DNA from 3 places in the Mesorhizobium sp. M0276 genome. Region 2 is predicted to be linked to each of the others. Evidence: riboswitches for the same ligand, from Rfam matches in the RefSeq annotation. Region 2 holds a riboswitch; each other region holds the start of a gene.

Evidence for each region. Region 2 has a riboswitch for cobalamin ahead of NKJ01_RS10515 (DUF1636 family protein). Riboswitches for the same ligand answer to the same signal wherever they lie in the genome.
Region 1: linked by a shared signal. The riboswitch ahead of bluB (5,6-dimethylbenzimidazole synthase) and the one ahead of NKJ01_RS10515 (DUF1636 family protein) in region 2 are both predicted to bind cobalamin.
Region 3: linked by a shared signal. The riboswitch ahead of NKJ01_RS07550 (aromatic ring-hydroxylating oxygenase subunit alpha) and the one ahead of NKJ01_RS10515 (DUF1636 family protein) in region 2 are both predicted to bind cobalamin.

Annotation. Positions count from the first base shown of each region.
Region 1 covers NZ_JAMYSC010000030.1:82,612-85,882, reverse strand. The annotation lists gene NKJ01_RS22900 (hypothetical protein) at 1-809, shown strand, start outside; partial or broken gene bluB (5,6-dimethylbenzimidazole synthase) at 926-1,543, opposite strand; cobalamin riboswitch at 1,604-1,783, opposite strand; gene NKJ01_RS22890 (histone deacetylase family protein) at 1,905-2,831, shown strand; gene NKJ01_RS22885 (exodeoxyribonuclease VII small subunit) at 2,836-3,087, shown strand; gene NKJ01_RS22880 (DUF2277 domain-containing protein) at 3,186-3,271, shown strand, end outside.
Region 2 covers NZ_JAMYSC010000010.1:124,449-127,719, reverse strand. The annotation lists gene NKJ01_RS10520 (winged helix-turn-helix domain-containing protein) at 44-1,243, shown strand; cobalamin riboswitch at 1,272-1,475, shown strand; gene NKJ01_RS10515 (DUF1636 family protein) at 1,515-1,934, shown strand; gene cobW (cobalamin biosynthesis protein CobW) at 1,945-2,982, shown strand; gene cobN (cobaltochelatase subunit CobN) at 3,001-3,271, shown strand, end outside.
Region 3 covers NZ_JAMYSC010000007.1:21,850-25,120, forward strand. The annotation lists gene NKJ01_RS07545 (FAD-binding oxidoreductase) at 1-779, opposite strand, end outside; gene NKJ01_RS07550 (aromatic ring-hydroxylating oxygenase subunit alpha) at 826-2,073, opposite strand; cobalamin riboswitch at 2,189-2,390, opposite strand; gene NKJ01_RS07555 (DUF680 domain-containing protein) at 2,899-3,096, shown strand; gene NKJ01_RS07560 (DUF680 domain-containing protein) at 3,168-3,271, shown strand, end outside.

The sequences.
Region 1 (3,271 bases), on a different contig from region 2:
TGTCCTTTGCCCTGTGGGGCGGGGTGGTCGGTTTCGGCGTCGTCTCGATCGCTGTTTACTGGATCCGCGAATACATCCTCTATGTCGTCAAGGCCGGCCATATCGCCGTGATGGTCCATCTGATCGACGGCCGCGACATTCCCGGCGGCCAGGACCAGATCGCCTACGCCAAGGATATCGTGACCCAGCGTTTTGCCGAGGCCAATATCCTTTTCGTCGTCGACCAGCTGGTCAAGGGCGCTATCCGCGCCATCACCGGCCTGCTCGGCGGCATCGCCGCCTTCCTGCCGATCCCGGGCCTGAGCGGCTTGGTCTCCTTCATCAACACGGTGATCCGCCTGTCGCTGACCTATGTCGACGAGATCATCCTCGGCTACAACATACGCATCAATTCGTCATCGCCGTTCGAGACGGCGCGCCAGGGCGTCGTGCTCTATGCCCAGAACGGCAAGGTCATGGTCAAGAACGCCGTCTGGCTGGCGGTCATCATGTGGGGCGTATCCTTCGTCATCTTCCTGCTGATGCTGGCGCCGGCCGCCGCCATTCTTTTCCTGATGCCAGGGCAATTGGCGGGCTGGGCTTTCGTGCTCGCCATCGTCTTCGCCTGGGCCTTCAAGGCGGCCTTCATCGAGCCCTTCGCCATCGCTTGCCTGATGCAGGTCTATTTCAAGACCATCGCCGGCCAGGTGCCTGATCCCGCCTGGGATGCCCGGTTGGCCGAGGTGTCATCGAAGTTCAGGGAGCTTAGGGACAAGGCGCTGGCGTCCTTCGGCGGCTCGCGTTGGGGCCCGGCCGGCGCGACAATCTGATCGGCGAGGCTCGCCGGTATGGCAGCAACGGTGTTGAGGCGCGCCACGGTCGATTTGAGCAACCCTTCGCCTTGCCCGGAATACGTCTCGCTCATGATCAGTTCCGGCAGCGGCAGCCGCCGTCCCCAGCCATGCGTTTCAAGGTCAGGTTTTGGCGCGAACTCCGAGACGCGGCCGACGCAGAGATAGGCGACCGGGGTCACATGCTCCGGAATTGACAGCAGGCCTTTCAGCGCTTGCGCCTCGATGATGCTGACCCAGCCGACACCGACGCCTTCGGCGCGCGCCGCCAGCCAGAAATTCTGCACCGCGCAGACCGTGCTGTAGAGGTCCATCTCCGGATTGTGCGAGCGTCCCAGTGGCGAACCCTTCGAACGCTCGCGATCGCAGGTGATGCAGATGTTGAGCGCGCTTTCGCAAATGCCTTCCAGCTTGAGCTTGCGGTAAAGCGCCTGCCGCTCTTCCGCAATGGCCGGCAATTCCTGCTGGCGCGCCGCCAGGAACAGGTCGCGCACCTTTTCCCGTCGCTCGGCATCGCGAATGACGATGAAGTTCCAAGGCTGCATGAAGCCGACCGACGGCGCGTGATGGGCGGCAAGCAGCAGCCGCGCCAGCACCTCATCGTCGAGCCCGGTGGGCAGGAAATGGCTGCGGACGTCGCGCCGCGTGAACATGGCGCGATACACCGCATCGCGCGCATTCTGCTCAAATCCATCGCCAACAGCAGCGGTCATGTGTTCCGGCATCGCTTGTCCCCTTGCGATTGCAATCGATGCCATCCGCCTGACCATGCGCATGACGATGCCTGCCAGGCCGGTCTTCTGGCTCGGGATCAACCCGCGTCCGGTGCCTTCCCGTCATCGACAGTGGCATATACCGGCGCGGTCCCCCTTACAGCGTTGGGCACGCCACGGAATTCAACCGTGTTCCCGATTCTCCCGCTTGCGGCGGGCACCAAGCAGTGTCACGGACCTTACGCCGAAGCGCGGACGACGCCAATGCCTGCAGCGACGCGAATGGACGCAGGCGCGATTTTCCCCAGTCATCGGCCGCCCGTGCATGGCCTTTGTCGATCCGGGTCACTAGATTAGGACGATGGCTACCCGTCTCTATACCCATCCGATCTTCCTTGAGCACCTCACGCCGCCCGGCCATCCCGAGCGGCCGGACCGCTTGCGCGCCATCGAGCGCGTGCTGGATGACGAGGCTTTTGCCGCGCTCGATCGTATCCAGGCGCCGGAAGGCGACGAGGCCACCATCCTCTATGCTCATCCCGCCGATTTCGTCGCCCGCGTGCGCGCCGCCATTCCCGACGAGGGAATCGCCCGCATCGACGCTGACACCACCGCCAGCCCGAAGAGCTGGCAGGCGGCGATCACCGCAATCGGTGCGGCCAACGCCGCCGTCGACGACGTCTTTGCAGGCCGCGCCGACAATGTCTTCGTCGCGGCGCGGCCGCCCGGCCACCATGCCGAAAAAACCACGGCGATGGGTTTTTGTCTGTTCAATACGGCGGCGATCGCGGCGCGTTATGCGCAGAAGAAGCATGGTATCGAGCGTGTTGCCGTCGTCGACTGGGACGTGCATCACGGCAACGGCACGCAGGATATTTTCTGGGACGATCCGTCGGTGCTCTATTGTTCGACGCACCAGATGCCGCTCTACCCCGGCACCGGTGCGAGGAACGAAACCGGTGCCGGCAACATCGTCAACGTACCGCTGGCGCCGCAGACCGGCAGCGAGGTGTTTCGCGATGCCTTCCTCTCGCGCGTGCTGCCGGCGCTCGACAATTTCGCGCCCGACCTGATCATCATTTCGGCCGGGTTCGACGCACATCACCGCGATCCGCTGGCCGAGATCAACCTGACCGAGGACGATTTCGACTGGGCGACCGGCCAGCTGATGCAGCGCGCCGCGCGTCACAGCGGCGACCGGCTCGTCAGCCTGCTCGAGGGTGGCTACGATCTGCAGGGATTGGCATTTTCGGTCGCCGCCCATGTCGGGCGACTGATGAAAGGATGAAATGATGGCCGGTGAGATCAACGAAGATGTCAAGGCGATGAGCTTCGAACAGGCACTCGACGCGCTGGAAAAGATCGTCGATGATCTTGAGCGTGGCGACGTGCCGCTCGATCAGTCGATCAAGATCTATGAGCGCGGCGAAGCGCTGAAGGCGCATTGCGACCGGCTGCTGAAGGCAGCCGAGGACAAGGTCGAGAAGATCAGGCTGTCGCGTGACGGCAAGCCGGTTGGAACGGAGCCGCTCGACGCGGACTGAGGCACGCAGCCGTCTCACCGACTTTTGGACACGATCATGATTGAGCATAGAGTTCGTCTTGATTGAAACGGCTCAGGACAAGAGGAGATACGGAAGCGATGTGCAGAAACATCAAGACCCTGTTCAATTTTGATCCGCCCGCGACCAATGACGAAGTCCGCGACGCGGCACTTCAGTTTGTCCG
Region 2 (3,271 bases):
ATTGTCCGGAATCACCCATCATCGCCCTCAGAGTGACGCCTGCATGAAGGAAAAGATCTCGCTCCCCATGGCCCGGCGCATCGCGCTTGCAGCCCAAGGTTTTCTCGATCCCCGCCCAACAGCTACGCCCGACCGCCGCCATTTTGCCCGCGTGCTGGCTCGAACCGGTCTGCTGCAGATCGATTCCGTCAGCGCGGTGGTGCGCGCTCATTATATGCCGCTCTATTCGCGCCTTGGCCCTTACCCTCTCGCCTTGCTCGACAATGCGGCCATGACGCGCAAGCGCACGGTCTTCGAATATTGGGCGCATGAGGCCTCTTTCCTGCCGGTCGAGACATACCCGCTGATGCGCTGGCGCATGCAACGGGCCGAGCGCGGCGACGAAATGTATCTGGGCCTCGCCAAATGGGGTCGCGAGCACGCCGCCTATGTCGAAGAGATCTACCGCCAGGTCGTCGAGCGCGGCCCGACCGCCGCCTCCGCGCTCGAGGGCCAGAAGGGCTCGGGCGGCTGGTGGGGCTGGAGCCATGCCAAGCATGCCTTCGAATGGCTGTTCTGGGCCGGACGCATCACCACGGCGCACCGTCGCGGTTTCGAACGCTTCTATGACCTGCCGGAGCGTGTGCTGCCGCAGGCGATCCTCGATCTTCCGGTTCCGGCCGCCGAGGACGCGCACCGCGAATTGCTGCGCATTTCGGCCCGCGCCCACGGCATCGCGACATCAGGCGATTTGCGCGACTATTTCCGCCTCTCGCCGGCCGACATGAAAGGCCGGCTGGAGGAATTGGTTGAAACAGGCGAATTGCTGCCGGTGCGCGTCGAAGGCTGGGACAAGCCGGCCTATCTTCACAAGGATGCCCGTCTGCCGCGCAAGATCGAGGCCCGCGCCCTGTTGGCACCGTTCGATCCGGTCGTCTTCGAACGCTCGCGCACCGAGCGGCTGTTCGATTTCCACTACCGCATCGAAATCTACACGCCGGCCGACAAGCGGCAATACGGCTATTATGTCCTGCCGTTCCTGCTCGGCGACAGGATCGTCGCGCGCGTCGACCTCAAGGCCGACCGGCCGGCCAGTGCCCTGCGCGTCCATGCCACCTATGCCGAGTCCGGTGCGCCGCCTGAAACCGCTGCTCAGCTCTTCGAGGAATTGAAACAGATGCAGGGCTGGCTTGGCCTTGAGCGCATGGAAGTGACGCCCGCCGGTGACTTGGGTCCGGCGCTGGCCGACATCGCCGTGTCGTAAGCCGCGTTGACACTGCCGCCTGCAAAAGCCTAAATCCGGTACAGACGGTCTCTTCTCTTCAACGAGAGGAGCTAAGAGGGAATGCGGTGAGGGACGAAATCCCAAATCCGCGGCTGTCCCCGCAACTGTAAGCGAAGAGCCAAGGCCGAAAGCCACTGGGTGATCCCGGGAAGGCGGCTACCCAAGGCAATGACCCGCGAGCCAGGAGACCTGCCGTCTGCGACTACAGAATCCGATCGTCCGGCGGGTTTCCGGGCAAGGAGCACGATCTTTGGACCACGACAGCAGTTTTTCGGCTGGCACAGCGGATGTTTCGTCCGGCCATGATGATGCCTTGGCTGGCGTCACCGTGATCGTCTGCGCCTCCTGCCGCGATGAAACCGGCTCCGACGCCCATCCCCGCGCCGGCGAACTGCTGGCGGACGACACGCGACGCGCCGCGTCGGGCGACAACATTCGCATCAGCAGCGTCGAATGTCTCGGCAATTGCAAGCGGCGGCTCAGCGCCGCCATCCTGCGCAACGGCTGCTGGAGCTATGTCTTCGGCGACCTGACACCAACCAGCGGCGCCGATCTGGTCACTGGAGCCAAACTCTTCGCCACTTCGACGGACGGCCTGATCCCATGGCGCGGCCGCCCCGATAGCCTGAAGCGCGGCCTTGTTGCCCGCATCCCTCCCCTCGACCTGTGAAGGACCTGAAATGACCGCTTCCGTCTCCCGCGTCCCCTGCACCGTCGTCACCGGCTTTCTCGGCGCCGGCAAGACGACGCTGGTCCGCCATCTCCTGGAAAACGCCGGCGGCAAGCGTATTGCCATCATCGTCAACGAGTTCGGCGACATCGGCATCGACGGCGAGATCCTGAAGGGCTGCGGCATCGACACCTGCCCCGAGGAAAACATCGTCGAACTGGCCAATGGCTGCATCTGCTGCACCGTCGCCGACGATTTCGTGCCGGCGCTCGACCAGATCCTCGCGCTGACTCCGAAGGTCGACCACATCCTGATCGAGACTTCCGGCCTCGCTTTGCCCAAGCCGCTGGTCCAGGCTTTCCAGTGGCCGAGCGTGAAAAGCCGCGTGACCGTTGATGGCGTCATCGCCGTGGTCGACGGGCCGGCATTGGCCGAGGGACGCGTCGCCAACGACATGGAGGCACTCCAGGCGCAGCGCGCCCAGGACGAGACGCTCGACCACGACGACCCGGTCGAGGAAGTGTTCGAGGACCAGATCGCTTGCGCCGACCTGATCATCCTGTCGAAAAGCGACCTGATGGACGCCACCGGCACCGCCCGCGCCAACGCCATCATCAACGAACACTCCGCCCGCGCGGTGAAGATCGTGCCGACGTCGCATGGCAAGGTGGATCCCTCCGTGCTGCTCGGCCTCGGTCTCGCGGTCGAGGACGATATCGAGAACCGCAAGTCCCATCACGACGGCGCCTTCGACCATGAGCATGACGACTTCGATACGTTCATCGTCGACATTGCCTCGATCGCCAATCCGGACGAATTGGCGAAACGCGTCGCCACGGCTGCCGAGGAAGAGAACGTGCTGCGTGTGAAAGGCTTCGTCGAGGTCGGCGGCAAGCCGATGCGGCTGCTGCTGCAGGCCGTCGGGCCGCGCGTCAACCACTACTATGACCGCGCCTGGACGGCGCAGGACGACCGCCGCTCGCGCCTCGTCGTGATCGGCCTCAAGGGGCTGAACCGCCCGGCTATCGAGCGTATACTCGCCGGCTGATTTCGGACACAGGTTGCGATGCACATCCTAACCACGACATCCGCCTCGCTCGACGACCTCGCCGAGCCGGTCGATCTGCGGCAGGCGCCGGCGGATATCGTGGCCCTGTCCTTCACCGACAGCGACCTCGCCGGGTTGGCGGCAGCGTGGAAGGCCGACGCCGACCGCCTGCCCTCGATGCGGCTGGCGGCTCTGCGCGACTTGCGCCATCCCATGTCCGTCGACCTCTGGGTCGACAGCGTCGCCCGTCACGCCAAGATCATCCTCGTCCGCATCCTCGGCGGCTACG
Region 3 (3,271 bases), on a different contig from region 2:
TCCACGGCCGGCGCCGCAAAGCTCTCCTGATGGTATTTCGTCATGTCGAAGCCGGCGGAGTCCAGCATGCCGCGCACGGCGCGCATGAAAGGATCGGGGCCGCAGCAGAAGATTTCGCGCTCGCGGAAATCGGGCGCCAGCAGCGGCAGCCTGATGGCGTCGATGCGGCCCATATGGCCGAACCAGCCCTCTCGGCTCGAACGCTCCTCGATCATGAAACCGAGCGACAAGCCCGGCATACGGCTGCCGAGCAGTTCGAGCTCCTTGCGGAAAATGATCTCTTCCGGGCGGCGCGCGCAATTGACGAAGCCGACATCGGTCCATGGCGCACAGTCGTTCAGCCAGCGCAGCATCGACATCATCGGCGTCACGCCCGAACCGGCCGAAATGAACAGATATTTAGCCGCCGGGTGACTGTGCAGCGAAAAATCGCCGGTCGGCCCATAGGCCTTGACGTGCGAGCCGGGCGTCAGATGGTCAAACATCCATCGCGTGCCGGTGCTGCCGGCTTGCGCCTTCACCGTCACTGCGATCGAGAACGGCCGCGATGGCGAGGACGACAGCGTATAGGTGCGCATCAGCGGCCCGTCCGCGGTCGGCAGTTCCAACGTCACGAACTGGCCCGGCTTGTAGCGGAACCAGGTCTGGTTGTCGGAGCGGAAGGTGAAGGTCTTGACGTCAGGCGCTTCGTCGCTGACGCCGATCACCTCCAGCACCTGCAGCCTGTCGTTCCAGGGCGTCATCTGGTCGAGATGGCGATAGAGGCCAAGATCCGTCATCGCATTCATCCTCTCTTGTCCCTCATGTCTTGTGCATGTGATGCAACTAGGCGACGCTGCGCAGCGCCGGCCTTCCGCCTTCGGCGAGGCGCGGGCCGATGAACGACGCGTACCATTCGACGAACTGGATCACGCCGCCCTCATGCAGCTCCGAATAGGGGCCCGGTTCATAGGCGGGCGACAGGATGCCGAGGGCGTTTTCCTCAACGATGCGGCGGTCCTGGTCGTTGGTTTCGGTCCACACATGGGTAAGGTCTTCGATGGTGTAGTCGACACCCTCGACCGCGTCCTTGTGCACCAGCCATTTCGTCGTCACCGCCGTTTCCGTGGCGCTGATCGGCACCACCCGGAACGTCACCGCGTGATCGATGAGGATATGGTTCCATGTCGTCGGATAGTGATAGTGCATCAAGGTGCCGATGCGGTCGGCGGAGACAGCGTCGGAGAGGTTCTTCTTCACCGCCAGTTTGCCGGTCATGGTGTAGCTGACGGCATCGCGCAGCAGCGGCGCGCGGGTGGCGCGATACTGCCCGGCCGGATCGATGCGGAACTTGCTCGGCAGGCCTGATGCCTCGCATTTGGCCCAATGCGCGACCATTTCGGGGTCGCTGTCGGCGCCGTTGACGCCGGTCACGGTCGGAGCCTCGGGGAAGGTCTTGCACAACTCGGGATGATTGGCGACGCAGTGATAGCACTCGCGGTTGTTTTCCCAGACCAACTTCCAGTTGCCCTTCTCGATGATCGTGCTCTCGAAGGCGACCTTTGCTTCCCGCAACCGGTGCGGCAGCAGATAAGGTTCGATCATCGCCCGCATCGGCGCGAAATCCGCTGGCTCCTTGGCCAGGCAGATGAAGATATAGCCGCCGACGCTCTCGCAGGCGACCGGCTTCAGACCGAACTCACTCTTGTCGAAACCGTCGGCCATCTGACGGGCGAACAGCAGGCGGCCGTCGAGCTCATAGGTCCACTGGTGATAGGGGCAGACGAGCTTTGCCGCAGTACCCTTGTCGGTGTTGCAGACGCGACTGCCGCGATGGCGGCAGGAATTGTGGAAGGCGTTGATCTTGCCTTGCTGGTCACGGACAAGAACAACCGGATAGTCGCCGATCTGCACAGTAATGTAGCTGCCCGGCTTCGGCAGCTCGCAATCATGGCCGATGAACAGCCAATCGCGATACCAGATCAGCTCCATGTCCAGCTTGAAGTAGTCTGGATCGGTGTAGAAGGGCTGCTCTAGCGAAAAGCCTTGCCGACGGCTGTTCAAGCGCCTCAGCATGTCGTTGCGAATATCCATGTCCTGTCCTCGTTATCTAAGGACTGAACTGGTGGTGACGGAGGAAGGATTGGACGCAGGCCGGCGAGGCGCCGGGCATGCACTATCCACCTCTTGATCGCCCACCGCGATCAGTCGAGTCTAGAAATCTCGGGCTGGTTTCCGGGCTTTGGAGTTGTCCTTGCGGACGATCGCGACACCTTCCCAGGCAGTTGCCCAGTGGTCTCCCGTTGCGACTTGAACTCCACCACCGTTGCGGGGGCAGCGCCGGATTTTGACCGGCTTCCCAATTCTCCGCCCCGTCGTCACGAAGCGGCACCTGAGATGGCATGATCTAACCACGATCGCTGGCGCGTCATCGGCATGAAAACGACATCGTATCCATGCGGCGCGACACGCGTGCGAAACGTTCGGGTTGGCGATTGCCGGGCTGAAATCCTATCTCTTCGGCAGCCATCGCCACTTGCAATCTCCTCGAAAGCCGACCCCTTGCCGGCGGCCAAAAAGGCTAACGGTTTCGAAAAGTGACTATTAGCTGATTCTAAAATCGAACCGAACGGTTCGTTTCTGTTGACGGTGCGTGCAGGACGTTGTGAACGCCGGGCCTTGGCAACAGTTGGTGATCCAGCGGACGGTTTTGCTTAAACCATTGAAAAATAGAAATAATAAGTAGCGTGTGGAAGCCCTTGGCACAATTTCAAGTAGCGGATTCATGGTCCACACGGAACAACTTCGTGATTGGAAAAGGCGAGGATGCCCTCCCACATCGGGGCTGTCCGAACGACGCGATTTCATTTCCAAGACACGCCGCTAGACGGACGAAAAGAAGATACTGGAGTACAAAAAATGAAAAAGATCATTCTCACTGCCGCCGCCGTTCTGGCCATTTCCGGCAGCGCCTTCGCTAATGGCAGCGACCACTACGGTTCGAACACCCCGGCAGCCACTGCCGTCGACAGCTCGTACACCGCTTCGGTCAAGAAGTCCGAACCGGCTGCTCAGACGCCTGCCCAGGGCAGCGACCGTAACCTCTTCGGCCACTAACAACCAATTCCCAGTTGACGGCGGGTTCGCCCGCCATCCTGGCGAAATCCAGAAAATTCAGGAGACTTGAAATGAAGAAGATCATTCTTGCTACCGCCGCCGTTCTGGCCATCTCGGGTAGCGCTTTCGCCGCTAGCGACAACTATGGTTCGAACGGCGCCAACCAGCCTGCCAC